One region of the Streptomyces sp. NPDC001339 genome, then DNA from elsewhere that is predicted to be linked to it. Evidence: riboswitches for the same ligand, from Rfam matches in the RefSeq annotation. Region 1 holds a riboswitch; the other holds the start of a gene.
The links. A riboswitch is a leader RNA that binds a small molecule or an ion and turns the genes downstream of it on or off. The one in region 1 is predicted to bind S-adenosylmethionine.

Region 1 (4,819 bases):
CACCTCGGGCCGGACGCTGGTGGGCGCCTCCGGGTCGATCGCCGGGGTCCTGGGCGCCTTCCTCTACCTTTTCCCGAGGGCCCGGGTCACCAGCGTCTTCCCCTTCCTCTTCTTCCTCCCGCTGCGTTTCCCCGCCTGGATCGTCCTGCTGTTCTGGTTCTTCCTGCAATGGCAGGCCGCCCAGGACGACCCCCACGGCCCCGGCGTCGCCTACCTCTCCCATGTCATCGGCTTCGCCCTGGGCTTCCTCTACGCGTGGGCCCGCTACCGGCGGGATAGTGTGGGGTCCACCAGGGCGGATAACCGGGCGACCGAGGGAGCGAGCCAGCCGTGATCACGTCGATCGTGCTCATCAAGACCAGCGTGGACCAGATCCCGGAGATCGCTGAGAAGATCGCCGCTCTGGAAGGCGTCAGCGAGGTCTACTCGGTCACCGGCGCGCACGACCTGATCGCGATGGTCCGGGTCGCCGAGCACGACGACCTGGCGGACGTCATCCCCGGCCGGATCAGCAAGATCCCGGGCGTGGCCTCGACGGAGACGCACATCGCGTTCCGCACGTACTCGCAGCATGATCTTGAGGCGGCGTTCTCTATCGGCCTCGACGCCTAGCCGCTGCGCTTGGCTGGCTTCCCACGTTTTTGGCTGCGGCGCCGTACGAGCTCGCGGCGCGACTCCCCGCACGTTGTCGGCTGACCCGCCGTTTCGCCTGGCGGCGGGCCGTTACCGCTGCGCGGGGCTGTACGTCACGGGTGCGCCCCTCCGAACTTCGTTCTGCGGTCCGCCCCCTCCCGTGGGTGGGTGGAAGGAGACCGGTGGGGGTGTACGTAAGCGATCGTCTGCTGGCAGTGGACCACTTACGTACACCCCCACTCAGCGTTTTCCCTCCCACTCCCGGGAGGGGCCGCTCCGCAGGACGCCAGTCCGGAGGAGCGGACCCGCACCCGACCAACCCACGCCCGCCGCAGGCGCAACGGCGAGAAGACGCACGGCGGGAAAGCCGAAAACGTGGGAAGTTAAGCCAGCGCAGCAACGGCTCGGAGGAAGCGGTGGACGTGCTCCTCCGGCGTGCCAACGCCCACGCTGATGCGGAGGGCGCTCAGCGGGGCCTCGTCGGGGCCGCCCTCGGGGGCACCGCATTCGCCCGGGGCGTGCGGGTCGCTGTCGAGCAGCGTGCGGACGAGCGGGTGGGCGCAGAAGAGGCCGTCGCGGACGCCGATGCCGTATTGGGCGGACAACGCGGCGGCGAGCTGCGTGCTGGACCGGCCCTCGACGACGAAGGAGAGGACGCCGACGCGGGGGGAGTCGTCGCCGAAGAGGGAGAGGATCCTGACGCCCGGCACCTTGGCGAGGCCGGTGCGGAGGGTGTCGGTCAGGTACTGCTCGCGGGCGACCAGGGCGTCGAATCCGGCCTCGGTGAGGGCCTTGCAGGCGGAGGCGATGGCGTAGGCGCCGATGACGTTGGGCGACCCGGCCTCGTGGCGGGCGGCGGTCTCGTGCCACTCGACGTCGACGCCCCCGTCCGTGCGCCGGGTGACGGTACGGCTGGCGCCGCCGCCCGCGAGGTACGGCCCGGCCTCGCGCAGCCAGTCCGGACGTCCGGCCAACACCCCGGAGCCGAACGGCGCGTAGAGCTTGTGTCCGGAGAAGGCGACCCAGTCGACATCGAGGTCGCGGACCGAGACCGGGTGGTGCGGGGCGAGCTGCGCCGCGTCCAGGACGATACGGGCGCCGTGCGCGTGCGCGGCGGCGGCCAGCTCCCGTACGGGCCACAGCTCACCGGTGACGTTGGAGGCGCCGGTGACGCAGACCAGCGCCGGCCCATGGGGCTCGCGGGTGGCCAGGGCCTGCTCCAGGGTGTCCACGGCCTGCTGGTGCGTCCGCGGCGCGTCGAGGTAGGTCACGGCGAGGTCGGCGCGGCGCGCCCACGGCAGCAGCGCGGCGTGGTGCTCGGTCTCGAAGACGAAGACCCGGGTGCCGGCCGGGAGGGCGGCGGCCAGCAGATTGAGCGAGTCGGTGGTGGAGCGGGTGAAGACGACCTGGTCGTCGGGGCGGCAGTCGAGGAAGGCGGCCACCTCCCTGCGGCTGTTCTCGAAGAGTTCGGTGGACAGCTGCGAGAGGTGTCCGGCGCCGCGGTGCACGCTGCCGTAGTACGGGGCGTAGGCGGCCACGTCGTCCCAGACCCGCTGCAGCGCCGGTGCGCTGGCGGCGTAGTCCAGCGCGGCGTACTCGATGTCGCCGCCGGTGGCCAGCGGGACCTGGACGTCCCGGCCGAGTACGGGCAGCGGGGCACAGACGGAGGGGTCGGCGGCGGGGGCAATGGTGGAAACGGACATGGCGAACTCCCGTGAGAAGTAGGCGAATTCGCTGCGGGCGGGGCGCGGAACGGTGCGCGGACGTACACGGCACGGGCGCGCGCGAGCGCGATCGCAGCGGGAAGAGAAAGTCGCAGCGTGGGAAAGGGCGCGGAGAGGGGCCGTCGGGCCCTATCGCATTCGCTGGTTCACGGAAGTTCTCCCTCGGGGACCAGGATCCCTGGCGAGGGATCCGCGCTTGCCGCAGACCTCGCTGCCTGCGGCCTGGTCATCACCCGGGGCACCCCGCCACGGAAGGAGGGTTGCCGGACAGCGGGCCGGGGCCTGCATCGCTGTCACTCGTGACCTGGGGAGGAAAGTAGTTCAGTTGATCGCCGTCGCGCAACCGTTGTCCGGATGACGGAATGGATGGTGACGGGATGCCCGAGGTGCCGGTGCCCCGGAGGAACCGGCACCTCGGCCGGAGAAGCCCTACGCGTTGCTCGCGGCCACCCACCGCTCCAGCACCCGCTTGGCCGCGCCGGAGTCGATCGACTCGGCGGCCCGCTCGATGCCGGCCCGGATCTGCTCGGGCAGGGGGGCGTCGCCGATCTCCAGGGCGACCAGGGCGGCGGCGGAGTTCAGCAGCACCGCGTCGCGTACCGGGCCGGTCTCGCCGTCCAGCAGGCGGCGGGCCACATCGGCGTTGTACGAGGCGTCGGCGCCGCGCAGCGCTTCCACCGGGACGAGGGGGATACCGACGTCGCGCGGGTCGAAGGCCTCCTCGCGGACCGTGCCGTCGCGGACGATCCATACCCGTGAGGTGGCGGTGGTGGTCAGCTCGTCGAGGCCGTCGTCGCCGCGGAAGACGAGCGCGGAGGAGCCGCGTTCGGCGAGGACGCCGGCGAGGATCGGTGCCATGCGGGCGTCGGCGACTCCGGTCGCCTGGGCGCGGACCCGGGCGGGGTTGGTCAGCGGGCCCAGCACGTTGAACGTCGTACGGATGCCGAGCTGGCCGCGGGCGTTGGCGACGTGCCGCAGCGCGGGGTGGAACTTCACCGCGAAGCAGAAGGTGATGCCCGCTTCCCGGGCGACCTCGGTGACCCGCTGGGGGCTGAGGTCGAGGTTGACGCCGAGCTTCTCCAGGACGTCGGAGGCGCCGCTGGCGGAGGACGCCGCGCGGTTGCCGTGCTTGACGACCTTCGCACCGGTGCCGGCCACCACGATCGCGGACATCGTGGAGATGTTGACCGTCTTGGCGCCGTCGCCGCCGGTGCCGACGATGTCGACGCTGGGGCCGGGGACGTCGATCAGCCGCGCGTGCTCGTACATGGTGCGGACCAGCCCGGAGATCTCGGCGACCGTCTCGCCCTTGGCGCGGAGGGCCACCGCGAAGCCTGCGATCTGGGCGTCGCCGGCCTCGCCCCGCATGATCCGGTCCATCGCCCAGGCGGTGTCGTCGGCGGTGAGGTCACGGCCGTCGAGGAGGGCGTTCAGGATGCCCGGCCAGGTGTGGGCCGCCACGCTGTCGCCGCCTGCCGGGGTCACCACGTTCATGGTCCACGCTCCTGGTGTGTCAGCTTTCTCTGCGGTCAGCCTATCGAGCCGGTGACACGCCGGAGGGCCCCGTCCGATGATCAGGACGGGGCCCTCTGGGTGGCGTGTCTTCCTGCGGTGCGCTACGAGGCGCCCAGGGGATCAGTGGTGGCCGTGGCCGCTGGTGATCTCCCGGTACTCCTCGGCCGTGGGCTTGGCGATGACGTTGTCCTCGCCGTAGTAGCCCTTCGAGAGCTTGGCACGGAGCTTCTCCGAGCGCTTGATCTTGCGCCGGACGCCGTTCTCGTCGACCTCCGGGCCCACCTCGAACGGCTTGGGCTGCTCGTGCTGGGTGAGGACGTGCAGCTGCTCCTGGTCGAGGGGCTCGTGGACCTCGATGAACTCACCGTGCGGCAGGCGCTTGATGATGCCGGACTCGCGGCCGTGCAGCACCTTGTCCTTGTCGCGGCGCTGGAGGCCGAGGCAGATCCGCTTGGTGATGATGAACGCGAGGACCGGTCCGACGAAGAACGCGATCCGGACGAACCAGGTGATGGCGTTGATCGACAGGTGGAAGTGGGTGGCCCACAGGTCGTTGCCACCGCCGATCAGCATCACGAAGTACGCGACGAGCCAGGCGACACCGAAGCCGGTGCGGGTGGGGACGTTGCGCGGGCGGTCCAGGATGTGGTGCTCGCGCTTGTCGCCGCGGACCCAGGACTCGACGAACGGGTAGACCGCGATGGCGACCAGGACCAGGGGGAAGATCAGGATCGGGATCAGCACACCGAAGTTGACGGTGTGACCCCAGAAGTTCCACTCCCAGCCCGGCATGACACGGACCAGACCCTCGGCGAAGCCCATGTACCAGTCCGGCTGGGCGCCGGTGGAGACCTGGTCCGGCCGGTACGGGCCGATGGCCCATACGGGGTTGATGCTGGCGATCGCGGCGATCACCGAGATCACACCGAAGACCAGGAAGAAGAAGC
Region 2 (4,819 bases), on a different contig from region 1:
GGAATCTCCTTCGCGACGAGGTTCATCCCGTCCCGGATCGGGTTGACCAGCGCCACGTCCGCCAGCCGGTAGGCGGCGAGCGAGCGTGCGAAGTCGTCCTTCACGTGCAGCACCACCGGGGTCCAACTCGCCGTTCCGTACTCGGCGTTGATGTCGTCGGCGAGGCGCCCGACCTCGGCCGTGTAGTCCCGGTAAACGGCCAGGTCCTGGCGTGACGGATACGCGAACGCCACATGCACCACCCGCTCGCGCCACGACGGCCGGCCGGCCAGCAGCTCCCGGTAGGCGAGCAGGCCCCGCACGATGTTCTTCGACAGCTCGGTGCGGTCCACCCGGACGATGGTCCGGCGGGCCGCGCCGTCGGGCCCGGTGCCGATCTGCTCGCGCAGCGCGGCCAGCCGGCCGTCGACATCGGCCTGGTGCGACCGCTCGCGCAGGAAGCCGGCGTCCGCCCCGAGCCCGTACACGCCGGTCCGGGTGCCCCCGGTGCCGCCGAGCACCTCCGCACAGCACGCGGTGAACGCGGTCGCCCAGCGGTGGGTGAGGAACCCCAGCTGATCGGCGCCCAGCATGCCCTTCAGCAGCTGCTCGGCGATGTCGTCCGGCAGCATCCGGAAGTACTCCGGCGGGGCCCACGGCGTGTGCGAGAAGTGCGCGATACGGACGTCGGGCCGCAGCGTGCGCAGCATCCCCGGCACCAACGCCAGGTGGTAGTCCTGCACCAGCACCGCGGCCCCTTCGGCGGCCTCGTCGGCCAGCGCCCGCGCGAAGGCGCGGTTGTACGCCTCGTACGACGCCCACTGGGCCCGGAACTCCGCCCCGAAGACCGGCTCCAACGGCGTCTGGTACAGCATGTGATGGACGAACCACAGCACCGAGTTCGCGATGCCGTTGTAGGCCTGGGCGTGCACCTCGGCCGGAATGTCCAGCATCCGGACGCGCTGACCGCCGGTGTCGCCCGGCTCCAGGGCGCCCCCCGACCGCCGTACCGCCTCCCGGTCCCCGTCACCCAGCGCGGCACACACCCACACCGCGGCGATATCGGGACCGATCGCCGACAATCCGGACACCAGGCCGCCGCCGCCCCGCTTGGCGGCCAGCGTGCCGTCCTCCCCCAGGGAGTACGAGACCGGTCCACGGTTGGACGCGACGAGAACCTCGGCACCTACGGGGACCGCGCTGCGCTCGGAGACCATGTCGCGACAGTAACCCGAGACGGATCCGCGCAAACGTACGGAGCGCGGGTCAGGCCGCGCGCCGCGCCGCGTACTCGGGGATTTCGGCCATCGGCGGGCGCTCCTCGGTGTCCACCTCGGTCGTGTACGGGGCGAAGCCCTGCTCGGAGCGGCGGAACTGGGTGAGCCGGGGGCGCACCAAGTGGCCTCGTGCCAGGCGGAGTTGGGCGGCCCGGTAGATGGCGGCGGCCATCCGGCCGAGGGCCTGGCCGCCCTGGTGACGGTGCTTGCGCACACCGACGTCCACCTGGGCGAGGCCGTCCAGGCCGACGGTGTGCAGGGCGTCGACAAGCAGACCGAGCTCGACGCCGTAGCCGACCGGGAAGGGCAGCCGCTCCAGAAGGGAGCGGCGGGCCGCGTACTCGCCCCCCAGGGGCTGGACGAAACCGGCCAGCTGCGGCCAGTGCAGGTTGAGGAGGGGGCGGGCGACCAGCTCGGTGACCCTCCCGCCCTGCTCGCCCCCGGGGTCACTGCTGTCCTGCACTGCGGCCGTGGCCCCGGCGGTCTCCAGGGGCCGGTCGTACATCGCCTTGACGAAGTGGACGTCCGGGTCCGTCAGCAGCGGGCCGACGATCCCGGAGACGAAGGTGGCGGAGAACTCGCGCAGGTCGGCGTCGACGAAGCAGATGATGTCGCCGGTGGTGGCCAGGAGCGAGCGCCAGAGGACCTCTCCCTTACCGGGCAGCGCGGGTATCCGCGGCAGGACGCTGTCGCGGTGCACGACCCGGGCGCCGGCCGCCGCGGCGACCTCGGCGGTGCGGTCGGCGGAGCCGGAGTCCAGCACCACCAGCTCGTCGACCAGAGGGACCGCCTCGGTCATCAGCCCGGCACGGATCGTGGCGACGATCGCGCCGACCGTGGCCTCCTCGTCGAGCGCGGGCAGGACGACGCTGACCGTCCGGCCCGACTGGCGCTTCGCCTCCAGCAGCTGCTCCAGCGGCCGGTCGGCGGCGGACCAGGAGCGGCTGCTCAGCCAGCGCTCCACCTCTTCCAGCACGTAAACACCTCTCGCATGTGATCGGTTGTGATCCATCTCGCGGATCGGACGACTGTCTCGACTGTCAGTGCCTTCGGTTACAGTCTTGAACAACGCGGATGACCCTCGCATGTCGGGGTCGCCGCGCCATAAACGCCTGGGACTCCGTCCCGGTGCCATACCGCTCATCCAGAGGGGCAGAGGGAAACGGCCCGTTGAAGCCCCGGCAACCCTCCAGTCGGTCTCCGCTGTCAGCAGCGAGGCTCCCGCCGACTAGGGAAGGTGCCAAATCCGTCTCGCGGCGAGATGCGCCGCGAGGAAGATGAGGAGAAAGGGCCTCGCCTCCATGGCAGTGCAGACCGTCGCAAGCTCCCCCAGCACCACCCCCGTCGACCTCGGCCCCGCATCCGGCCTCTCCTGCCGCGAATGCGGCCACCGCGTCCCGCTCGGCCCGGTCTTCGCCTGCGTGGAGTGTTTCGGGCCGTTGGAGATCGCCTACGACTACTCGGGGTACGACACGGAGGAACTCCGCAGGCGCATCGAGGCCGGCCCCGCCAACATCTGGCGCTACGCCCCGCTGCTCCCCGTCCCCGACGACGTCGCCGGCAAGCCGAACCTCAACCCTGGCTGGACCAAGCTCGTCAAGGCCGACAACCTCGCCCGCGAGCTGGGCGTGACCGGCGGCCTGTACGTCAAGGACGACTCCGGCAACCCCACGCACTCCTTCAAGGACCGCGTGGTCGCCCAGGCCCTGGAGGCCGCCCGCGCCTTCGGCTTCACCACCCTCTCCTGCTCCTCGACGGGCAACCTGGCGGGCGCGGTGGGCGCCGCGGCCGCTCGGGCGGGCTTCCGCTCCTGCGTCTTCATCCCGCACGACCTGGAGGCCGGCAAGGTCGTCATGGCCGCGGTCTACGGCGGCGACCTGGTCGGCATCGAGGGCAACTACGACGACGTCAACCGCTTCTGCTCGGAGCTCATCGGCGACCCGCTCGGGGAGGGCTGGGGCTTCGTCAACGTCAACCTGCGCCCGTACTACGGCGAGGGGTCCAAGACCCTGGCGTACGAGATCTGCGAGCAGCTCGGCTGGCGGCTCCCGGACCAGATCGTCGTCCCGATCGCGTCCGGCTCACAGCTGACGAAGATCGACAAGGGGCTGAAGGAGCTGATCGCCCTCGGCCTGGTCGAGGACCGGCCGTACAAGATCTTCGGCGCCCAGGCGGAGGGCTGCTCGCCGGTATCGGCGGCCTTCAAGGCCGGGCACGACGTCGTCCGGCCGCAGAAGCCGGACACCATCGCCAAGTCGCTGGCGATCGGCAACCCCGCCGACGGTCCGTATGTGCTCGACATCGCCCGCCGTACGGGCGGGGCGGTCGAGGACGTCGACGACGTGCAGATCGTGGACGCGATCAAGCTGCTGGCGCGGACCGAGGGGATCTTCGCGGAGACCGCGGGCGGGGTGACCGTCGGTGTGACCAGGAAGCTGATCGAGAACGGCGTCATCGACCCGTCCCTGACCACCGTTGTCCTCAATACGGGTGACGGTCTCAAGACGCTGGACGCCGTCGCGCCGACCTCCGGGCCCACGGCCACGATCCGTCCGAGCCTGGACGCGTTCCGCGCGGCCGGCCTGGCCGGCCAGGCCGGCTGAGGCAGTACCGGACTCCGGGACTCCCGAACTCGTACTCCATCTCCATCACCCTGTCCGGAGGGCAGAACCCATGAGCGTCAACGTCCGCATCCCCACCATCCTCCGCACCTACACCGGCGGCAGGGCCGAGGTCGCCGCCGAGGGTGGGACCCTCTCCGAGGTGATCGCCGACCTGGAGAAGAACCACCAGGGCATCGCGGCCCGTGTCCTGGATGACACGGGCAAGCTGCGCCGCTTCGTGAACGTCTATGTCAACGACGACGATGTCCGCTTCGAGCAGGGTCTGGAGACGCCGACCCCGGACGGCGCGGGCGTCTCGATCATCCCGGCGGTGGCCGGAGGCTGCTGAATCTCTGCTGAATCCCCGCTGGATCTCCGCTCGACCCGCGCGGAGAGGTATCTGAGAAGGACTTGAGAGGGACTTGAGAAGGGCGTGAGAGGGATCTGATTTCAGCCATCTCTGTCGCTTCTTGACCGGAATTGCTTCACTCATTGCCCCGTTCATTCAAGTGGACGGGGCAATTCCGTTTCGTGAAAGGGGATACCATTGCGGCGATCCCCGTTCCGGATACCCCCGCATACCCCCGCGCGCATGCCGAACGCATGTGAAATCGCGATGAGTTGTGTTCAAAGTGTGTGCGGCATTTGTCGCTTGCATGCGTTATATCCGGCCCGACTTGCCCCGGAGAAACGGGATTTCACGCCATATCGCCGATTCTTCGGCGCCAGAATTCTCGTCCGATTGACCTGTTGCGCTGGGCATCGGTGCAGATACATTCAGCGGCGGTCGACGCGTTCCGGCGCACACCCCACGGGCCTTCGCGGGGTGAGGTCTGACCCGGGTCCGCGGAGTGCGGTCCTGCGCAAGGGCCAGTAATAGGGGAGTTAGGCATGGCTCAGGGCACCGTCAAGTGGTTCAACGCGGAGAAGGGGTACGGCTTCATCGCGGTCGACGGTGGT

Region 2: linked by a shared signal. The riboswitch ahead of thrC (threonine synthase) and the one ahead of ACFY12_RS22185 (aminotransferase class V-fold PLP-dependent enzyme) in region 1 are both predicted to bind S-adenosylmethionine.

What each region holds. Positions count from the first base shown of each region.
Region 1 is NZ_JBIAWT010000007.1:285,389-290,207, reverse strand. It holds gene ACFY12_RS22195 (rhomboid family intramembrane serine protease) at 1-334, shown strand, start outside; gene ACFY12_RS22190 (Lrp/AsnC family transcriptional regulator) at 331-612, shown strand; gene ACFY12_RS22185 (aminotransferase class V-fold PLP-dependent enzyme) at 1,017-2,336, opposite strand; SAM riboswitch class IV at 2,545-2,662, opposite strand; gene trpD (anthranilate phosphoribosyltransferase) at 2,787-3,851, opposite strand; gene ACFY12_RS22175 (cytochrome bc complex cytochrome b subunit) at 3,993-4,819, opposite strand, start outside.
Region 2 is NZ_JBIAWT010000012.1:64,030-68,848, reverse strand. It holds gene ACFY12_RS29645 (trehalose-6-phosphate synthase) at 1-1,196, opposite strand, end outside; gene ACFY12_RS29640 (glucosyl-3-phosphoglycerate synthase) at 1,246-2,232, opposite strand; SAM riboswitch class I at 2,394-2,540, shown strand; gene thrC (threonine synthase) at 2,558-3,859, shown strand; gene ACFY12_RS29630 (MoaD/ThiS family protein) at 3,930-4,208, shown strand; gene ACFY12_RS29625 (cold-shock protein) at 4,751-4,819, shown strand, end outside.